DNA from 2 places in the Arthrobacter sp. FW306-2-2C-D06B genome. Region 2 is predicted to be linked to the other one. Evidence: riboswitches for the same ligand, from Rfam matches in the RefSeq annotation. Region 2 holds a riboswitch; the other holds the start of a gene.

Region 1 (9,999 bases), 1.3 Mb from region 2:
GCTGGGCTGGCCGGAGGTGACTTCGCCGACCACTATGCCGTCCTTGAGGACCGGGTAGTGGCTGCGACCGGCGCGGCGGCCCAAGCCCTTGAGGCCAACCAGCTTGCGGCCGCTGGTTGAACCGGCGCCTGCGGCCTTCAAGGCTTCCAGGGCGGTGCGGCCTACGAAGTCGCTTTCCTTGGCGAGCGAGACAACGGGACCCAGGCCTGCCGAGAAGGGGTTGCCCTCGCGGGAGAGCTCGTTGCCGTAGAGGGGCATGCCGGCTTCGAGGCGCAGAGAGTCACGCGAGGCCAGGCCGGCGGGGATCAGCTCGCCGTCCTGGGCAACTGCCGCGATTGCTTGCCACAGGGCGGCGGCGGCATCGTTGTCCACGAAGATTTCGAAGCCGTCCTCGCCCGTGTAGCCGGTGCGGGCGAGCAGCAGTTCCGTGGTGCTCCCGGCGAAGGCGAAGGGCACCTCGACGGCGGCGTAGTACTTGAGTTCGGTGACCAGCGAGTGCTGTTCCGCCGGGACCAAGCGGAGGAGGATTTCTTCCGCCTTGGGACCCTGGACGGCGATCAGGGAGGTTGCCGCGGAGGCGTCCTCGACGACGACGTCAAAGTTGGCAGCCCGCTGCGCCAGTGCCTCGGCCACAACCTTGGCGTTGCCGGCGTTCGGAACCACCAGGAACTTGGCATCGCCGCGACGATACGTGATGAGGTCGTCGATGATGCCGCCGTCTTCCTGGCAGATCAGCGAGTACTTGGCCTTGCCAATCGACATGGCGGAGATCTTGCCCACCAAGGCGTAGTCCAGGAATGCCGCGGCTTCCGGACCGGTGACCCAGACTTCGCCCATGTGGGAGAGGTCGAACAGGCCCGCGGACTGGCGGACTGCGTGGTGCTCGGCCAGTTCGGAGGAGTACTTCAGGGGCATCTGCCAGCCACCGAAATCGGTGAAGGAAGCGCCGAGCTTCTTGTGCTCTTCGTAGAGCGCAGTGTAGTTCTCAGTCATCGTGAGGAGTCCTTTAGTTCTCGAAGGCTTCGATCGGAGGGCACGAGCAGACCAGGTTACGGTCGCCAGCGGCACCGTCGATGCGGCCTACGGGCGGGAAGTACTTGTCCTGCTTGAGGTGGTGGACCGGGAAGACGGCCTGCTCGCGGGAGTATTCACGGTTCCAGTCCGAGGAGACGACGGCGGCCGCGGTGTGCGGTGCGTGGCGCAGCGGGCTGTTCTCCACCGTGAAGTCGCCGTGGGCAACCTGGTCGATTTCCTTGCGGATGGTGATCATGGCTTCGATGAAGCGGTCGATCTCGCCGAGGTCCTCGGATTCGGTGGGCTCCACCATCAGGGTGCCCGCGACCGGGAACGCCAGGGTGGGAGCGTGGAAACCGTAGTCGATGAGGCGCTTGGCCACGTCCTCCGCGGTGACGCCGGTCTTGGCCGTCAGTTCGCGCAGGTCAAGGATGCACTCGTGGGCCACGAGTCCGCCTTCACCGGTGTAGAGAACGGGAAAGTACTCGTTGAGGCGCGAGGCGATGTAGTTCGCAGCAAGCAGCGCGGACTTCGTGGCTTCGGTGAGCCCTTCGCCACCCATGAGCTTTACGTAGGCCCAGGAAATCGGGAGGACACCGGCCGACCCGAAGCGTGAAGCCGAGATCGGAACGTCGTTGCCTTCGTCCCAAGCCGCGGCATTGCCGGGCATGAACGGTGCAAGGTGCGCCTTGGCCGCGACCGGGCCGACGCCCGGCCCGCCGCCACCGTGCGGGATGCAGAAGGTTTTGTGCAGGTTCAGGTGGGACACATCGCCGCCGAACTTGCCGGGCTGGGCCAGGCCGACCAGGGCGTTCAGGTTGGCGCCGTCGATGTACACCTGGCCGCCGGCCGCGTGCACGGAGTCGCAGACTTCGCGCACGTCGGCGTCGTACACGCCGTGCGTGGACGGGTAGGTGATCATGATGGCCGAGAGAACGTCCTTGTTGGCGTCGATCTTGGCCTGCAGGTCCGCGTGGTCGATGGTGCCATCGGCAGCCGTGGCAACCACCACCACCTTCATACCGGCCAACACTGCCGAGGCGGCGTTGGTGCCGTGGGCGGAAGCCGGGATGAGGCAGACGTTGCGCTGGATGTCACCGCGGGAGTGGTGGTAGCCGCGGATAGCCAGCAGGCCCGCGAGTTCGCCCTGGGAACCGGCGTTGGGCTGGATGGAGACCTGGTCGTAACCGGTGATCTCGGTCAGCTGGGATTCCAGGTCCGTGATGAGCTCGCGCCAGCCTTCGGTCTGGGAATCCGGGGCGAACGGGTGGATCGAGGCGAATTCCGGCCAGGAGATGGCTTCCATCTCTGCGGTGGCGTTCAACTTCATGGTGCACGATCCCAGCGGGATCATAGTGCGGTCCAGCGCCAGGTCGCGGTCCGAAAGCTTGCGGATGTAGCGCAGCAGCTGGGTCTCGGAACGGTGGGTGTTGAACACCGGGTGCTGAAGGTAGTCGGAAGAGCGCTCGACGGCGGCCTCCAGGGCGAAACCCGCGCCGTCACCGGACACCGTGGCGCCGAACGCCGCAGCGACGTCGGCGAGGACGGTCGCCGTCGTCGTCTCGTCAACAGAGATTCCTACGGTGTCGGCGTCGATGGCGCGCAGGTTGATGCCCTTGGCCTCGGCAGCAGCAACGATCCCGGCTGCCTTGCCCGGGACGCGGACGGTGACGGTGTCGAAGAAGCTGCCGTGCAGGACCTCAAGGCCGGCGGCCTTCAAGGACGCAGCCAGGGTCCGGGCGTGGTTGTGGGCGGTCTCGGCGATCGCCTTCAGGCCATCGGGGCCGTGGTAGACGGCGTACATCGAGGAAACGATGGCCAACAGGGCCTGCGCGGTGCAGATGTTGGACGTCGCTTTCTCGCGGCGGATGTGCTGCTCGCGGGTCTGGAGCGCGAGGCGGTAGGCCGGAGTGCCGGCGTCGTCCTTGGAAACGCCCACCAAGCGGCCCGGCATGGAGCGCTCGAGGCCCTTCTGGACCGCCATGTACGCGGCGTGCGGGCCGCCGAAGAACAGCGGCACGCCGAAGCGCTGGGTGGAGCCGACGGCGATGTCGGCGCCCTGCTCGCCCGGAGGCGTGATCAGGGTGAGGGCGAGGAGATCCGCGGCGACGGTGACGAGCGCGCCGCGTTCCTTGGCGGCGGCGATCACGGCGGAGTGGTCGAACACCCGGCCCGAAACGCCCGGCTGCTGCAGCACGATGCCGTTGATGTCGCCGTCGGGCAGGCCCTGGGACAGGTCCGCGATCTCCACCTCGAAGCCCAACGCCTCGGCGCGGCCCTTCACGATAGCGATGGTCTGCGGGAGGCAGTCGGCGTCGAGGACTGTCTTGCCGTCGTGGGCCGTCTTGTTCTTGTTGGCGCGGCGCATCATGAGGACCGCTTCGGCGACGGCGGTGGCTTCGTCCAGCAGGGAGGCATTGGCGATGGGCAGGCCCACGAGGTCCTGGACCATCGTCTGGAAGTTCAGCAGGGCTTCGAGGCGGCCCTGGGAGATTTCCGGCTGGTACGGCGTGTAGGCCGTGTACCAGGCCGGGGATTCGAGGATGTTGCGGCGGATCACCGGCGGAGTGACGGTGTCGTAGTAGCCCTGGCCGATCATCTGCACGGCCGTCTTGTTCTTGGCCGCCAGCTTGCGAAGTTCAGCCAGAACTTCCACCTCGCTGAGGGCGTTCTGGAGCCTGAGTGCGACGTCCTGGCGGATGTCATTGGGAACCGCGGTGTCTACGAGCGAATCGACACTGTCGTAACCAACCGACTTGAGCATGATGTCAATGTCGGCCTGGCGGCGGGCGCCGATATGCCGGTCTACGAACGTAGTGGAGGTTGAACTAACCGTCACGAAGGAACTCCATTAATAAGGCGGCGCAGGGTACGCCACAGCTAATCGGGTTCCTCCCCGCTCTGTATTGGACCTGAGAGTTTCCGCGAATCCGTGCTTGTGGCACTGTTCCGCTTGCACCGTCGGTGAGCACACGTCAGCGTACTGCTTTCCAGAGTTGCCTTGCCGCGGCGGTGCGTGGGCCTGAGAGATTCCTGGGGAGGATTTGCTCCTACGGCGCCTGCATCACATGCCTGCAGGACTCTCCCGCCGCAGATCAAAGGCGTATTCAGTTATGTGAATCAGATCGTGGTTGCCGGTGACGGCTGCCACAACTCTCAATTGTCCTATGGACTGCCCGCGTCCGCAAATATGGTCACCGAGCCGCCCGACTTTCCCAACTGACTCGCACTTTTTGTCGTTTTGGAGCCTCAAAACGACATCTACTGCGAGTCAGTTGGGCCGCCGCTCAGTCACGGAGGCGTTCGACGGCGGCCAGCAGCGCACCGACGTCGGCGCTTCTCGCGCTGGCCTTGACTTCCGTATCACCGGCGCCGCCTTCAAGCATTGCGTTGAAGTAAAGTCCATCGCCCATGTACCGGACCGCTTTGGCCATTTCGGGCCCCACTTCCTCGGCGAGGACATCGAGCCATTGTTGCTGGATCCCGGCGAAACGCCTGCGGGTTTCTTCATGGGCTACTTCCGCGAGGCGCGTCGCCGCCACAAACACCCGGTCCAAGGGAGTATCCGCCCACAGGGAAGACTTGATAAAGAACGCGGCGGCACCTTCGGGGGCTGCCTTCATTGCCTCGATGTCCAGCGCGGCCAGCCCGTCCATGCGTTCGAGCAAGGAACCGATCATGGCTTCCTTGTTCGGGAAATGGTAGAGCAGTCCGCCCTTGGATACGCCTGCGCGCTTGGCGACGGCGTCCAGGGTGGCAGCCCGCTCCCCCACCTCGATCAGCAGGGCTTCAAAGGCATCCAGGACAGCGTCCCGGGCAATAGGTTTTCGCGGCATGGTGTCCATCATCCCTTAGTTCGATGTTGCCAATTTTATGAGTCGAATTGAAACTATACCGTCCAGACGGTACAGTTATCTTCATGTTCAGCCCGTCCACAACCCAGCACCCCCGTACCCCTTCGATCCAATCCGCCCCGTGGCGCGATTGGGCTGCCCTCGCACTCCTGATGTTCCCCGTGTTGCTGGTGGCTGTGGACAATACGGCGCTGACATTTGCCCTTCCGCAAATCGCCCGTTCGCTGGAAGTCGGGGGCGTGCAGCTGCTATGGGTCGTCGATGCCTATGCGCTTGTGCTTGCCGCACTCTTGGTGTCCATGGGAAACCTGGGAGACAGGATCGGCCGCCGCCGCTTGCTGTTGACCGGCAGCACCGGGTTCGCCGCCGTTTCCGCGGCCACCGCCTTCGCGCCATCGGCTGAATGGCTCATCGCCGGACGTGCCGGCATGGGCATCTTCGGAGCCATGCTCATGCCGTCCACGCTGTCCTTGATCCGCAACATCTTCCCGGACCCGAGCCGCCGTCGGCTCGCCGTCGCTGTATGGGCCGCCGGATTCTCCGGCGGCGCCGCGCTCGGGCCGATCTTCGGCGGCTGGCTCGTGGAGCACTTCTGGTGGGGAGCCGTGTTCCTGGTTGCGGTGCCACTGTTGCTGCCCCTGCTCGCCTTCGGCCCGTCCCTCATTCCGGAGTCCAAGGATCGCAACCCGGGCAAGCCGGACGTGCCCAGCGTCGTGCTGTCCATCTTGACCATGGCCCCCGTGGTTTATGGAATCAAGGAGGCCGCCGTGCACGGTTTTGGCCCCGGGTCCGCGGCCTTCATGGCATTCGGCCTGGCCATGGGAATCGTCTTCGTGCGCCGGCAGCGCTCTTTGGCATCGCCGATGTTGGATGTACGGCTTTTCCGGAACAAGGTCTTCAGCACTGCCATCACGGCCAACGTCTTGTCCCTTTTCTCCATGACGGGCTTCATCTACTTCTTCGCGCAGCACTTGCAGCTCGTGGAAGGCCAATCCCCGATGCAGGCGGGTATCGCGATGGTTCCGGCACTGCTGGCCACCATGGTGGCGGGCCTGGTGGTGGTTCCACTCGTCAAGCGGATCCGCCCGGGCCTGGTGGTGGCATCGGGGCTGGCACTGAGCGCGGTTGGATACCTCGTGGCCTCCCTGGGCAACCACAGCCAGGGGCCCGGGTATCTTTTGACGGCACTCCTGCTGCTGGCCATCGGGGTCGGTTCGGCGGAGACCATCTCCAACGACCTGATCCTCGGCGCGGTTCCCGCCGACAAGGCGGGTGCGGCATCGGCGATCTCGGAAACGGGTTACGAACTCGGATCATTGCTGGGCACGGCCGTGCTCGGCTCCATCCTGACAGCGTCCTACCAACACCACTTGCTGCTCCCGGGCGAATTGTCCGGCCACGCAGCCGAACGCTCGCGGGAGACGCTCGCCGGAGCCATGGACGTTGCGGCCACGCTGCCCCAGCCATTGGGCGACGCCCTGGCCACCGCCGCGCGTGCCGCCTTTGAATCGGGCGTCCACATCACGGCGGCGATCGGGCTGGTATTGATGGCGGGAGCGGCAGTCCTTGCCGCCGTCGTGCTCCGACGCGTGCCCACCGCAAAGTAAGGCTGAGTCTAGACAGCCCGGTTCAAGGCAGCATCAGGCGAGCTGAAACTACGGGTAATTCCGCCCAAGGTAGCGGTGGCAAGCGTCGAGAGGTAGTCGTGCCGGCGTCGGGCAGTAATGCGCGATTGGGGCTCGAAGGATTGCCCGGGATCGTCCGCGTAATGCGCGGACAGCCCATCGCGCATGAGGCGGATGCCCTCGGCGCGCTGTTGTGAGACCGCAGCGTGCGTGGAACCGAGTTCCTCGGCGAGTTCCTTGACGGTCCGCCCGCCGAAGTAGATCTCCTCGACGACGTACCGCATCTTTTCCGGCAGGGCCGCGACGGCGGCGCGAAGGTACTTGAGGCGCTCATCGGCCAAGACCGAGTGCTCCGGGGAGATGGTGTCGGCCGCGACGGTGTCCACCACGACGTCGTCCAGCGGCGACAGCGTCCGTGCGGCGTCGGCCAGGGCGGCTTCCACCACGCTGCGTTCGACACCCAGGGCTGATGCGGTTTCGGCGACCGACGGCGTGCGGCCAAGGAGGCCGGACAGCGTTTCCTGGACCGACATGGTTTCCTTGATGCGTTTGCGCGCAGAGCGCGTGGCCCAGTCGCTGGCCCGCATCTCGTCCGCAAAGGCTCCGACGATGCGGCGGCGCGCAAATGCGCCGAAGGGGACTCCGAGGTTCGGATCGAAGGAATCGGCAGACGTTATCAACGCCACGGACCCTACCGATGCGAAATCGTCGCGCGACAAATGAGAAGCTCTCGCGCAGAGCTCCGACACCAAGTAGCCAACGAGTGGCAAGTGCTGCAGCACCAACTCGTTGCGTTCTTCGCGATTCAAATTAGTCCCCCCATGAGACCTGTTTATTGAGTTGCCAAGCCTGATTCCAAGGGCTTCATGGGCGAGCTGCTGAGACGATGCAACGTGCCGAAGATTACATGGAACAGACATGTATTCAGTGAACATATCATCTGAAAAATAACAATGCGTGTACGCTCATGAAAAAGATACAAAAGAGGCTTCGGAATCATGTTCCGCTGGCCAAACCGGGGAGTGGGGAACCGTGGGGGCGGATGAGCTATCGGCGATGCTGTGGCGCGAGCGGAGACAGCTGGAACTGCTGTTATACCGGCTCGAAACACAGTTGCTGCACGTTCGGGCAGGCAACTGGCCTTGGTTGAAATTCACTGCCGCTGACGTGGAAAAGGTCCTGGAAAACCTTCGGTTCGACACCCTTGCCCGGAACATCGAGTCGTCTGCCCTGGCCATCGAATGGAGCCTGCCGGCCAACGCCACGCTGCCGATGATCGCTTCAGCGGCCCCGCCCGGGATCTGGCCTGAACTGCTGCAGGAACACCACCGTGAGCTGGTCGTCTTGCTCAGGCAAGTCGAAACAACCGCGGCCGCCAACGTCAGGGCTCTCCTGACGGGGCCACGCGGAGCGGGGAACCCGCCGCTTGGCTCTGTGCAACCCGGCGACAATGGGACCACGGCGACGGGAGAGGTCACGCGGGCTGAGACGGCGGATGACGTGATGCTCCTCGCGGAAAACGCCAATATCGAGCGGGCCCTGGCCGTGACCCGGGATTGCTCGCTGCCGCTCCTCAAGGAGTTCCTGGGCTTGGAGTAGCGACGGCTACCGATGGACGACAGTGTGCAAGAGAATAAAGCTTGGCTGTCCCGAGTTCGGGTTTGCATCGTAGGCGTAAACCTCCGAAAAGTTGCACGATTGCCTGTCCAATTTCGCCCACTCAAGTACTTCCAAGAGGCTGCTAGACGAAATATCGAAAGCCTGCGACTTGTCCCAAGCACCACTGTTGGGGTCGAGCCAGACGTCTATCACTCGGAAAGACGGATCGACACAGATCAAGTTCATGTCCCGCTCGTCAATCGTCCGAATCTTCATCGCAATCAGTCAGATCGCATTCTTGTAGACAACTTGGGTGTCTGAGCCAACATTCCCCACCTTGCGCGCTAATCCGCCTTCGGTTTCCGGACAGGCGGACGCAGCCCGGCAACGAGTTCCTCGGCTTCGGGGCCGGCCTGGGCAGCAGCGAGGTTGGCCGCGGCGATCGCCTCGACCACTTCGCGACGCTGGATGGACACCCCGCGGGGGGCCTCGATCCCTATCCGCACGCCGTCGCCGCGGCCTTCCATGACGGTGATGACGATGTCCTCACCAATCATGATCTGTTCGCCCGGCTTGCGTGTCAGTACCAGCATGCTCTCAATCTACCTTTCCGAGCACTGCAACGCGGGCGGGCTTGCCGTCCACCCACCCGATGGGAAAACCGAGTCCGTTGACCGTCTCGGGACTTCCGGTCTCCGACGCTCCCAAAACAGCGAGGGCGTCGAGACGGACACGCTCGGAGGCGAGAGCGGCGGAAAGCGCCCGGACCCAAGCTGCCGTGTCTTCCGCTTTCCGCCCGGCGTCAACAACCAGCCACAACTGGTCTGCGGCGAGGGCTGCGATGTCCACCGCATGCGTCACGGCTGCGCCTTGCCTGCCGAGTCCGTACGCCACCAGCACGGTTTGGCCCGTGAGCACCGCTTGGGCGCGCGCCGCCGTCGCGCCCTGACGCCCCGCTACGTGAAGGTGGCCGAAAGCGGTCAACGCTCCGGCCGTCCGGACGTCGGAACCGCCCTCGGCGATGGACATTTCCAGCGCTGGTCCCAGAGCGTCGTCGCCGAGGCCAAGCAGGATGATCAGGTTGCCGTTTCCGGCAAGTGGCGCCGGTACGGGCACAGGAACGGCGTGCCCGACGGCGGGGGCCGGCAACGCGGTCAGGATCCCTTGCGTTTGTGGTCCGGAGACCGGCGCCTCGAACTCCTTCCCCAGCTGCTCCAATATCCCGGCGAAATCCGGGGAGGCGGTTGAAACGGCTGCCTCGGGCCGGTGCAGGTCCATCTCGGCGGCGTCGGCTTGCTCCAGGAGCGCGGCGATAGCGGGCCCCTGCAACGCATGCGCCTCCCCGCCAAGGTGGGCATCCCAACTAGCTCGCACTTGTTGTCGTTCTGAGCCCTCAAAACGACAACTATTGCCAGCTAGTTGGGTGGAACCCTCTGCCGGAACTTCGATGGTGGCCTCGTAGCGATTGGCTGCGAAGAGACCGGCGATCCCCGGATTGGTGACTTTCTCGGCGGAGACGATCCGCGCTCCGGGACCGTACTGTTGCTCGGCTTTCGCCCGGATGTCGTCCAGGGAGGTGCCCTTAAGCTTGTATTGCTTCGGCATGGCGGACCACCCCCACGGTTTCGATCTGGATGTTTGCGGACGTCACTTCCCGGTATGACAACACGGGAACACCGCCGTCGGGAGCAGCCACGAGCCGCCGGACCGCGGGCCGCAACGCCGGGGCGCACACCAGGACAGCTTGCCGTCCTGCATTTGCCGCGGCCTCCACTGAAGACTGCACAGAGGCCAGGACGGCGTCCAGGCGCGCTTGGCTCATGACGATCTGGGTACCCCCTTCGGCCGGGCGCATGTCTTCGAGCATGGACTGTTCCAGGAGCGGATCGATCATGATCACATTGAGC
Region 2 (9,999 bases):
CACTGCCCGCAATGTCATCATCGACAACTACCGCAAGGCCCAGCGGCGCCCGGCAGAGGCTGCCGAACGCGACATGGCGGACCCGGAGGAGGCCACCGAGCGGGTGGACGAGCTCCTCAATCGGGTCCTTATGGAGGAGGCGCTCCTGCGGCTCAGCACCGAACACCGGGAGGTCCTGGTAGCCCTGCATTACGAACGTTTCACGGTGAACGAGGCCGCGCTGAGGCTCAACATCCCCAGCGGCACGGTGAAATCCCGGGCCTTCTACGCCGTCAGGGCGCTTCGCACGATTCTCGACGAAATGGGGGTGCAGCGGTGAACGAAACCGGACTTCACCAATTGCTGGGCGCCTACTTGCTCGGCGGCCTGGAGCCTGCCGAGGCCCGGGCTTTCGAAGGGCACTTGGCAAGCTGCGCTGATTGCCGGCTCGAGCTGGGCGAGTTGGAAAGCCTCCCTGCCCTCCTCGACGCCGTCCCCGTGCCCGACGCCGTCGCGCTCGCCGCCGGGCGGCCCGCCGTCGAGCCCTCCGCCGCAGCTCCATCCGACGCCCGCTCACTTTGGGGGGCTTTTCCAGAAACGCTCCCGCAGCCGATTCTTGTGAAGATGACGGCACGGCGGCGGAAGTCCCGACGCCGGTGGGCGGCCTTGATGGGTGCCGTTGCCGCCGCTTGCCTGGGGTTGGGCATACTGGCGGGGCCGGTGCTGAACCAGCCACCCAAGCCTGACGCCAGCTACTCGCTGCAGACAGACAACGGCCTGCAGCTGACTGTGGGGTTCGTCAGGAAGGCGTGGGGGACCGAGCTGCAACTCGAAGGCCGCAGCATGCCGGCGCAAGGCACGATGTACCTGTGGGTCAAGGGCCGCGACGGCACGGAGGAAATGGCTTGCGGTTGGACGGCGACGCCCAGCGGCCACATCAAGGTCACGGGCGCGACGCCGGTCCAGCTCGCCGGGATTTCGGGCGTGGAACTGCGCGATGACGCCCAGAAGACGGTCGCGGTGATTTCGGTCCCGGGGAGCTAGGGGTCCCCGGGACCTACGCGGTTATAGCGGTGCGCGGCTACGCGGATGCTGCTTCGCTGGCCTCGGGATCGGGCAGATCGCTTCGCTCCCAGCTGGGCATGTCCAGTCGGTTGAAACTGTACAGATGGATTCCGGAGATACCATCCGGGTGCGTCATGAGTTCGGAAACCAGGCCGTCCGGTGAGTACTTGTCCCCGCCGAGAAGCTTGCGGGCAAGGGTTCCTTTGTTGCTGAGGAACTTCAGGGATGTCCCGACGCCGATTTGGGTTGCCAGGGCCAGCAGCTTGATTCGGGGAACTGCCCCTGCAATTCCAGCCCACACCGGAAGCTCGACGCCTTCCCGCCGCAGGAGTGCTGCATAGTCGAGGATCGCCGGGGTGGAGAAGCACATCTGCGTGACAACATGCGTCGCCAGGTGTTGTTTGGCCAACAGGGCATCCAGCAAGTCCAGCCCGCTCACGGAAGGATGCCCCTCGGGGTAACCGGCGATGCCCGCGGTGATGCTGCCGCCGGAGTACTCGGCGATGTCCGCCAAGAGGGGAAGGCTCGATCGATAGGGGCCGGCAGCTTGCGCACCGTCTCCGCCAATGGCGAAGACCTCCGTGATCCCGGCGGTCTCGCAGTCCCGGAGGATGCCGGAAAGCTGCGACCGGTGCTCCAGCCCGCGTGCTGAGATGTGCGGAATCACGTTGTAGCCGAGCAGGCTGAGCTTGACGGAAGCCTCCATGGTCCGCACGATGCCGTGATGGGGCAGGCAGGTGACGGTGAGCGTTGTGGAAAGCGGCACTGCGGCCTGGACTTTCTCAACGATTCCGTCTGAGGGAATGATTTCAATCCGGGTGGGAAACATGCTGGCTCCTTGCGGATCAGGCCGTGGCGTGGTGTGCGAGGAGGGTGCGGGCTTCCTGGCGGGTGGTGCCGGAGTCCTGGATGCCTTCGGCGATGTGGGCCAGGTGGGCCGGGATTTCGCGGCCTTTCTTGCGCATCGCGGTGGCCCAGAGGCGTCCGGCGCGGTAGGAGGAGCGGACCAGGGGCCCGGACATGACGCCGAGGAAGCCGATTTCCTCGGCTTCGGTGGCGAGCTCGACGAATTCCTGGGGTTTGACCCAGCGGTCCACGGGCAGGTGCCGTTCGGAGGGGCGCAGGTACTGGGTGATGGTGATCAGGTCACAGCCGGCGGCGTGCAGGTCGGTCAGGGCTTCGGAGATCTCTTCCCGGGTTTCGCCCATGCCCAGGATCAGGTTGGATTTGGTGACCATGCCGGCGGCCCGGCCCTGGGTGATGACGTCCAGGGAGCGGTCGTAGCGGAACGCGGGGCGGATGCGCTTGAAGATCCGGGGCACGGTTTCGACGTTGTGAGCGAAGACCTCCGGGTTCGAGTCGCAGATCGCTTGGATGTGTTCGGGTTTGCCGGAGAAGTCGGGGATGAGCAGTTCGACGCCGGTGCCGGGGTTCAGTTCGTGGATCTTGCGGACGGTTTCGGCGTAGAGCCAGACGCCTTCGTCTTCGAGGTCGTCGCGGGCGACGCCGGTGACGGTGGCGTAGCGGAGCTGCATGGCTTGGACGGAGCGGGCGACCTTGGTGGGTTCGAACATGTCCACGGGGGAGGGCTTGCCGGTGTCGATCTGGCAGAAGTCGCAGCGGCGGGTGCATTCGGAGCCGCCGATCAGGAAGGTCGCTTCCTTGTCTTCCCAGCACTCGAAGATGTTCGGGCAGCCGGCTTCCTCGCAGACGGTGTGCAGGCCTTCTTTTTTCACGAGGTTCTTCAGGCCCACGAATTCCGGGCCCATCTGGACCTTGGCCTTGATCCACTCGGGCTTGCGTTCGACCGGGACGGCTTTGTTGCGCTGTTCAACGCGCAGCAGCTTACGGCCTTCAGGTGCCAGGGTCATGAGGAACTCCATAATTCAGGTGGCGCGGACGCACCACGATGATTCGGTTCCTCCCCGCTCTGTATTGGACCTGAGAGTTTCCGCGTCCCGCCTCGTGGCTGGACGCTTGCACCGTCGGTGAGCCCGGTAGCCCGGACTGCTTTCCAGAGTTGCCTTGCCGCGGCGGTACATGGGCCTGAGAGATTCCTGGGGAGGATTTGCTCCTACGGCGCCTGCTGAAAATGTACCGGCAGGGCTCTCCCGCCGCAGATCATAAGCACATGCCGCCTTTCGGTGACACGTCTCACATGGTATCCGGTGCCTGTGCGGTGCGCAAAGAACCTAGGCGCGATCGTGAAGCTAGATCCTGCGATAGCTAAGGTCGAAGATCATGCGTCCGGCCTCGTGGGCCTTGTTTTCGAAGCTGGTGCGGATGCGGCCATCGAAGCGCGGAGCCCATCCGCCCACGTGGTCCACTCCCTCGTTGGGGCCGGTGTGCTCGGTGCTGACCGGGGCGCGGCCTTCCTTGACGGGCGCCCCGCCCACCATCGATTCGACTCCCGATTCCCACACTTGGGTGAGGGGGCTGTCAGCGCCGGTCCGCTCGCCGTCGTGCACGTTCTCAAACTCGGTGGAGCCGGCGAGGACCTCGCGGACGTGGATGGCGTAGTTGGACCAGTCGGTGGCGATGCGCCACAGGCCACCCTTCTCGAGGGACCGCGCAGCGAGTTCGGCGAACGCGGGCTGGATAAGGCGGCGTTTATGGTGCCGGGATTTGTGCCACGGGTCCGGGAAGAAGACCCAGAGCTCGCTGACAGAACCCGCGGGGAGCATGGTGGCCAGGACCTCGGGGGCGTTGGCTTCCACGACACGGACGTTGCGGAGTCCGCGGCTGTTGATCTTGATCATCGTGTTGGCCAGGCCCGGGGTGTAGACCTCCACGGCGAGGAAGTCCTTGTCCGGGTTCTCCTCCGCCGCGTGGCATACGGCGTCGCCGAGTCCCGAACCGATTTCGACGATCAGCGGTGCCTTGCGCCCAAACTCTGCTTCGGCGTCGAACACGTAGTCCGGGTGTACGGAAGTGTTGGCGACATGCCGCGGAACCTGGATGGCCCAGCGGTCCGAGTGCTCTTCCCAGGCGGCCTGGCGCCGACCCTGAAGGCGCGTCCCGCGGCGCACGAAACTCACCGGCCGGCCGCCATACGTGCCGAAGGAGGCCTGGCTGCCTGGGGTCACGGGGCGCGAAGACTGCGGTGTTTCGGGGGATTCTGGGGTTTCACTCATCTCCTCCAGAATACCGTTGCACGGTCAAAGCCCCGCCGCGGAACCTGCATACGCTCCCGTCATGGACGCCGCGTATGAGCGTGACTGCCAGAATGGGTTGGTGACCCCCGCTTCAAGCGCCCCAAAGAACACCGAGCCGCACCCCGGCGTCCCCGAGATCCTCGTCGACGCCGAGATCGACGAGCTTCCCGCCGCCGAGCCCACGCAGATCAAGACACGCGGCGGACTCGTCTTCCTGGGGATCTGCCTGGTGCTGATAGGCCTGAATCTGCGGACGGTTTTTTCGAGTTTTTCGGCAGTCCTTCCGGAAGTCACCGCCGACGCCGGGCTGCCGGGCTGGGCAGTGGTTGTCCTCACCACTGTGCCCGTGACGTTGCTGGGTGTCTTCGCCCCGATGGCGCCGATCCTGGCCCGCCGGTTCGGTGCCGAGAGAGTATTGCTCGGCGCGATGGCAGTGCTGACAGCCGGGCTGCTGCTCCGTCCTGTGGACCTCGCCGGCGCCGGGCACTTACCGGCCCTCCTCGCCGGCACCGCGGCGTGCGGCGCCGCGATCGCGCTGTGCAACGTGCTGCTGCCTGGCGTGGTCAAGCGCGACTTCCCGCATCGGCTCGGGCTCATGGGCGGGCTGTATACGACGGCGATTTGCGCGTCTGCCGCGCTTGGCGCCGGATTCACCTATCCCGTCTTTGTCGCGGCCGGGCACTGGACCTCGGCGCTGTGGTTCTGGGCGCTGCCCGCCGCCGTCGTACTCTTGCTGTTCCTGCCCCTCGCGATCCGCCAGCATCCCGTCCGGCACAACGCGGCCGACGGCGGCGCGAAGGTCTGGCGTTCCGCCGTCGCCTGGCAGGTCACCACCTTCATGGCGTTGCAGGCGATGATGTCCTTCAGCGTGTTCGCCTGGTTGGCGCCGATTCTGCGCGATCGCGGGATCGACGGCGGGACGGCCGGTTTGATCGTGTCCGTGTCGATTGTGCTGCAGATGCTTGGTTCGTTCATCGCTCCCGGGCTCGCGGCACGTTTCAAAGACCAGCGCGTCATCAACACCGTAGTGGCGCTCATGACCGGCGGCGGCTTCGCCTTGAGTATTTTCGGCCCCACGAGTTTGATTTGGGTGTGGACCGGGCTGTTGGGCCTGGGCCAGGGGAGCCTCACGGCCGTCGCGTTGACCATGATCATGCTGCGTACCCGCGATTCCCACACCGCTGCGCACCTTTCCGGCATGATGCAGGGCGTCGGCTATGGCTTGGGTTCCACGGGAACCCTCATGGTGGGCCAGCTGCACCAGGTGACTGGTGGCTTCACGGCCGCCGGCATCCTGTTCCTCGTGGTGGGATCCTTGGCGGCGCTCTTCGGCTTCCGCGCCGGCCGGAACCGTTACGTCGGCTAGCCCAACTGACTCGCAGTTGTTGTCGTTATGAGGGCTCAAAACGACAACAAATGCGAGCCAGTTGGGTCCGAACGGGGGAGTTAGTGTGTCAGGTCCTTGCCCTTGGTTTCCGGGATCATGAAGGCGAACCCGATTCCGATGGCCAGCAGGATCACGGCGTAGACGTTGAACATGTTGGCCTGGCCGATGCTGCCGAGCCAGGTCTGCAGGTACGGAGCCGTGCCGCCGAAGACCGCAACGCAGATCGAATACGGGACGCCGACGCCCACGGTGCGGATCTTGGTCGGGAAGAGCTCGGCGTACACGGCAGGGACAATCGAGGCGCTGCCGGCAATGAAGAACAGCATCACGGACATCGAAACGGCCAGCTGCCACGGGGAATCCTTCAGGAGCCACGTCATGGGGAAGTGCAGCAACGCCGCGCCGGCGGAACTCACGATCAGCACCGGCTTGCGGCCGATCCGGTCGGACAGCTTGCCCCAGAACGGCAGCGACGCAATGAAAGCGATGTTGCCGATGACCCCGGCCCACAGGGCCGCGCCGCGGTCCATCTTGAGGCTGCTGGCCGCGTAGCTCGGCGCCACGACGCCCCAGATGTAGTAGACAACGGTGAGGCCGACGGTCAGCCCGATCACCTGTAGGGCCTGCTTGCGGTACTTGACGATCTGCGGCCACATCGGCTCACGCTTTTCTTTCGGAGCTTCGGCTTCGAACGCCTCGGTCTCCTTCATCTTGGCCCGCATGACCAGGGCGTAGATGCCTAGGGCGCCGCCCACCAGGAAGGGGACGCGCCAGCCCCAGGCGTTCATGTCGGCCTTGCTCAGCACCCCGGTCAGGATGGCGCCCAGCAAAGTTCCGGCGAGGATGCCGGCGGTGCCGGAGGTGTAGATGAGGGTTGCCCAGAAGCCGCGCTTTTCCTTGGGGGCCATTTCGGACAGGTACGTCTGCGACGACGGCAGCTCGCCACCGTGGGCGAGGCCCTGGATGAGGCGGGCCACCAGGAGCATGACGGAGGCAAAAGCCCCGACAGCCTGGAATGTCGGGGCGATACCGATCAGCAGGCTGCCGAGGGCTGCGAGGCCGACGGCGAACGTCATGGACGTCTTGCGGCCGATCCTGTCGCCGATCCAGCCGAAGACGAAGCCGCCGAACGGCCGGGCCACGAATCCGACGGCGAAGATCGCCAGTGTGGAGAGGACCGCGGAGGTGGGGTCGGCACTGCTGAAGAGCGCGCTGGCAATGAAAGGCGAGAACGTGGCGTAGATGGCCCAGTCGTACCATTCGACGGCGTTGCCGATGCCGGTGCCGATGAGGGTTCGCAGATGGGACTTGTGGACCTGGACTGTGGCTGAAGAGCCTACGGTAGCGGTCATGTCGTGCTCCAAGGTTTGGGGTGGTGGTTAGTTGCCGGCGGCAAGGATGGCGATGCGGGAAACCGCGAGCTCTGCGTAGAGCGCCGCGCCGTCGGACAGTACGCCGTCGTCGAAGGTGGCGTACGGGGAGTGGTTGAACGGTGAGGTGGTGTGGTCCACGCCCCGCGGTACGGCGCTGAGGCCCACGAAGGTTCCCGGAACTTCGGCCAGGACCCTGGAGAAATCTTCCGAGCCACTGATCGGGGTGGCCCAGCGTGAGAGCCGGGAATCGCCGAACATGTCCGAGATGACGTTCTCGGCGGTGTGGGTTTCGTCCTCGTCAGTGACGGTCATGGGGTATTCGCCGCGGTAGTCGACGTCCACCTCCAGGCCGTGCGCCAAGGCAATGCCCTTGAGGAGCTGGGGAATCGCGGTCATCATCCGGTCGCGGGAGGCTTCGGAGAACGTGCGGATGGTGGCTTCGAAACGCGCGGATTCGGGGATGACGTTGCGCTTGGTACCTGCCTGCAGTACGCCCACGGTCAGGACTACGGGATCGAACATGTTGAACTGCCGCGTGATCATGACCTGCAGCGCTGTCACCATTTCCGCGGCCGCAGTGACGGGGTCCTTGGCCGCATGCGGCGCCGAGCCGTGACCGCCGGCACCGAGGACCGTGACGAAGAGCCCGTCGGAGGCGCTCATCATCACGCCCGGCTTGGTGCAGAACTGGCCATACGGCTCCAGGGAGGAGAAGACATGCATGCCGTACGCCGCGTCAACACGGCGGCCTGCGGCGTCCAGGACGCCTTCGCGGATCATGTGGCCCGCGCCGTCGAAGCCTTCTTCGCCCGGCTGGAACATCAGCACCACGTCGCCTGCTAGCTGATCGCGTCGCTCGGCCAGCAGGGTTGCAGCTCCGGCGAGCATGGAGGTGTGGAGGTCGTGGCCGCAGGCGTGCATGGCGCCGTCGATCTTCGAGGAGAACTCGACGCCGGTGCGCTCCTGGACGGGAAGGCCGTCCATGTCGGCGCGGAGCAACACAGCCGGCTTCCGGGCTGGTTCCGCGCCAAGCGCACCGGGCGCGCCGCCGCGCAAGACCGCGGTGACCGACGTCGTGCTCTCGCCAAGGGTGATTTCGTACGGGAGTCCGTCGAGGGCCTTGAGCACCTTTTCCTGGGTGCGCGGGAGGTCCAGGCCGATTTCCGGTTCCTGGTGGAGCTCGTGACGGAACCGGGCGATTTCTCCTTGCATCTCTTTGGCGTCCGAAGCGATCGACATTTGTTCTCCTGTTTCCTGAACGATTGGTAGGTATCCATAGCCATTGTGAAGTGACTCGCCTCACAATCTTCAAAAGCCATGAAAAAATTCAGGACCATGCCAGAATTAACAGGAATCATGCATCACCTAGGAGAGGATCGCTGATGGAACTCAGCGAAGAGGATCTTCGGCTGATCAACGCCCTCCAGATCTCGCCACGGATCAGTTGGTCCGACGCCGCCCAGGTCCTGGACGTTCACGCCACCACGTTGGCCTCTCGCTGGGACCGCCTGCGCGAGTCCGGAGCCGCCTGGACCACTGCGCACCTCATGGGCGACCCCAAACATGCCTGCCTCGCCCTGTTGGACGTGGACTGCGAAATGCACCTCAGGCCCGAGGTCACGGCCGCGCTCGCAGCGATTCCGGAGATCATCACGGTTGAGGAGGCGGCCAGCAATCGTGACCTCATGCTCACCGTGATCACCCAAGACCTGAGTGAGTTCAGCAGCCGGCTATTGCCCCAGCTCAAGGAAATCCGGGGACTCACCAAGTACCGGACCTCGCTCTGCACCCGCATCCACACAAGCGGCTACGCGTGGCGGCTCAACGTCCTCAGCCGGGCGGAGCAGCAGGCGCTGCGCGCCCTCGCCGGGCCGGAAGCGCTCAATCCGTCCGCCGCTTACGCGCAGGTCACCCCATTGCCGGAGAGCCATATGGCACTCTTTCCCTTCCTGGCCCGGGACGGGCGGGCGTCCGCAGCGGAAATCGCACGCGCCCTGGGCCGGCACCCTGCTACGGTGCAGCGGCAGCTCGGACGCGTGCTCGCGAGCCGGATGCTGTCCTTCCGCTGCGAAATCGCCCAACAATTCTCCGGCTACCCCATGACGTGCCAGTGGTTCGCGAATGTCCCAGCAGGCCAGCACGAGGCCGCGGCCGCCGAACTGCGGGCCGTCAGGAACGTCAGGTTCACGGCCTCCACCACAGGGAGCACCAACTTTGTGATCATCATGTGGCTGCGCTCGCTGGCCGAGGTCATGGAGATGGAACTCGCCATCCAGCAGCGCATTCCCGGGATCGAACTCGTCGAAAGTGTCGTCATGCTCAGCACGGCGAAGCGGGTCGGCTGGATGCTGAACCCCGACTCGACGGCGACCGGCGCCGTCGTACCGACCGCCGCCGTCGTACCGACCGCCGCCGTCGTGCCGACCGCGGCAGCGGGCCCGGCCTAGAGGCCGGCGTTGTAGACGTCGAGTCCGAAGCGGTTCAGTCCCGGAGCGCCTGCGTATCCGAGGTACGGGAGGCCGAAGGTGTCTTCAATGCTGGCAAGCAGGCTGTAGTGGTTGTAGGGCGTGGTAGACCACGTGCCGCCCTTGGTGAAGGGGGAGATGACCAAAGCGCCGACCCGGCCGCCGCCCTGTCCAACGATCCCGGGAAGCGGGGAATTGGGTCCAGGACCTTCGCCGCAGCACGCCGAGGCATCCGACTGGGGGCTGTCGGATTCGTCGAAGGTGATCACCAAAACACCGTCCTGGCGGAACGCGGGCGACGAGGTGATCAGCGGAACGTACTGCTTCAGCCATGCATCCGCGCTGCTCAGACCGCCGGGCTGTCCGTCAACGCAAGGGGAATCGTGCCCGTCGTGGCAAAGGTTCGGCGTGATCATGGACAGGTTGGGCGTGGTGGAGACCGAAGCAAGATCGGTCTTCAGGGCTCCGAGGTCCACATCGTTCTTCGCACAGTCCGGTGATCCCGTGATCCCCGCGAAGTAGACAAAGGGGTTGTGGCGGGCTGCATACTGGTCCCCGACCTTTGCCTTCTGGGT

Evidence for each region. Region 2 has a riboswitch for glycine ahead of lipA (lipoyl synthase). Riboswitches for the same ligand answer to the same signal wherever they lie in the genome.
Region 1: it holds a riboswitch for glycine, as region 2 does, so the genes downstream of both, gcvP (aminomethyl-transferring glycine dehydrogenase) here and lipA (lipoyl synthase) in region 2, are expected to answer to the same signal.

Annotation. Positions count from the first base shown of each region.
Region 1 covers NZ_CP084560.1:873,043-883,041, reverse strand. Annotated here, with positions in the region: gene gcvT (glycine cleavage system aminomethyltransferase GcvT) at 1-993, opposite strand, end outside; gene gcvP (aminomethyl-transferring glycine dehydrogenase) at 1,007-3,853, opposite strand; glycine riboswitch at 3,906-4,013, opposite strand; glycine riboswitch at 4,015-4,112, opposite strand; gene LFT47_RS04330 (TetR/AcrR family transcriptional regulator) at 4,302-4,850, opposite strand; gene LFT47_RS04325 (MFS transporter) at 4,934-6,475, shown strand; gene LFT47_RS04320 (sigma-70 family RNA polymerase sigma factor) at 6,484-7,302, opposite strand; gene LFT47_RS04315 (hypothetical protein) at 7,640-8,092, shown strand; gene LFT47_RS04310 (carbon storage regulator) at 8,437-8,685, opposite strand; gene LFT47_RS04305 (hypothetical protein) at 8,690-9,697, opposite strand; gene LFT47_RS04300 (flagellar biosynthesis protein FlhA) at 9,675-9,999, opposite strand, start outside.
Region 2 covers NZ_CP084560.1:4,095,583-4,105,581, reverse strand. Annotated here, with positions in the region: gene LFT47_RS19125 (sigma-70 family RNA polymerase sigma factor) at 1-319, shown strand, start outside; gene LFT47_RS19120 (anti-sigma factor family protein) at 316-1,023, shown strand; gene LFT47_RS19115 (methylenetetrahydrofolate reductase) at 1,061-1,873, opposite strand; gene lipA (lipoyl synthase) at 1,890-2,915, opposite strand; glycine riboswitch at 2,965-3,067, opposite strand; glycine riboswitch at 3,069-3,168, opposite strand; gene trmB (tRNA (guanosine(46)-N7)-methyltransferase TrmB) at 3,255-4,178, opposite strand; gene LFT47_RS19100 (MFS transporter) at 4,279-5,565, shown strand; gene LFT47_RS19095 (MFS transporter) at 5,646-6,938, opposite strand; gene LFT47_RS19090 (M20 metallopeptidase family protein) at 6,966-8,198, opposite strand; gene LFT47_RS19085 (Lrp/AsnC family transcriptional regulator) at 8,342-9,406, shown strand; gene LFT47_RS19080 (alkaline phosphatase family protein) at 9,403-9,999, opposite strand, start outside.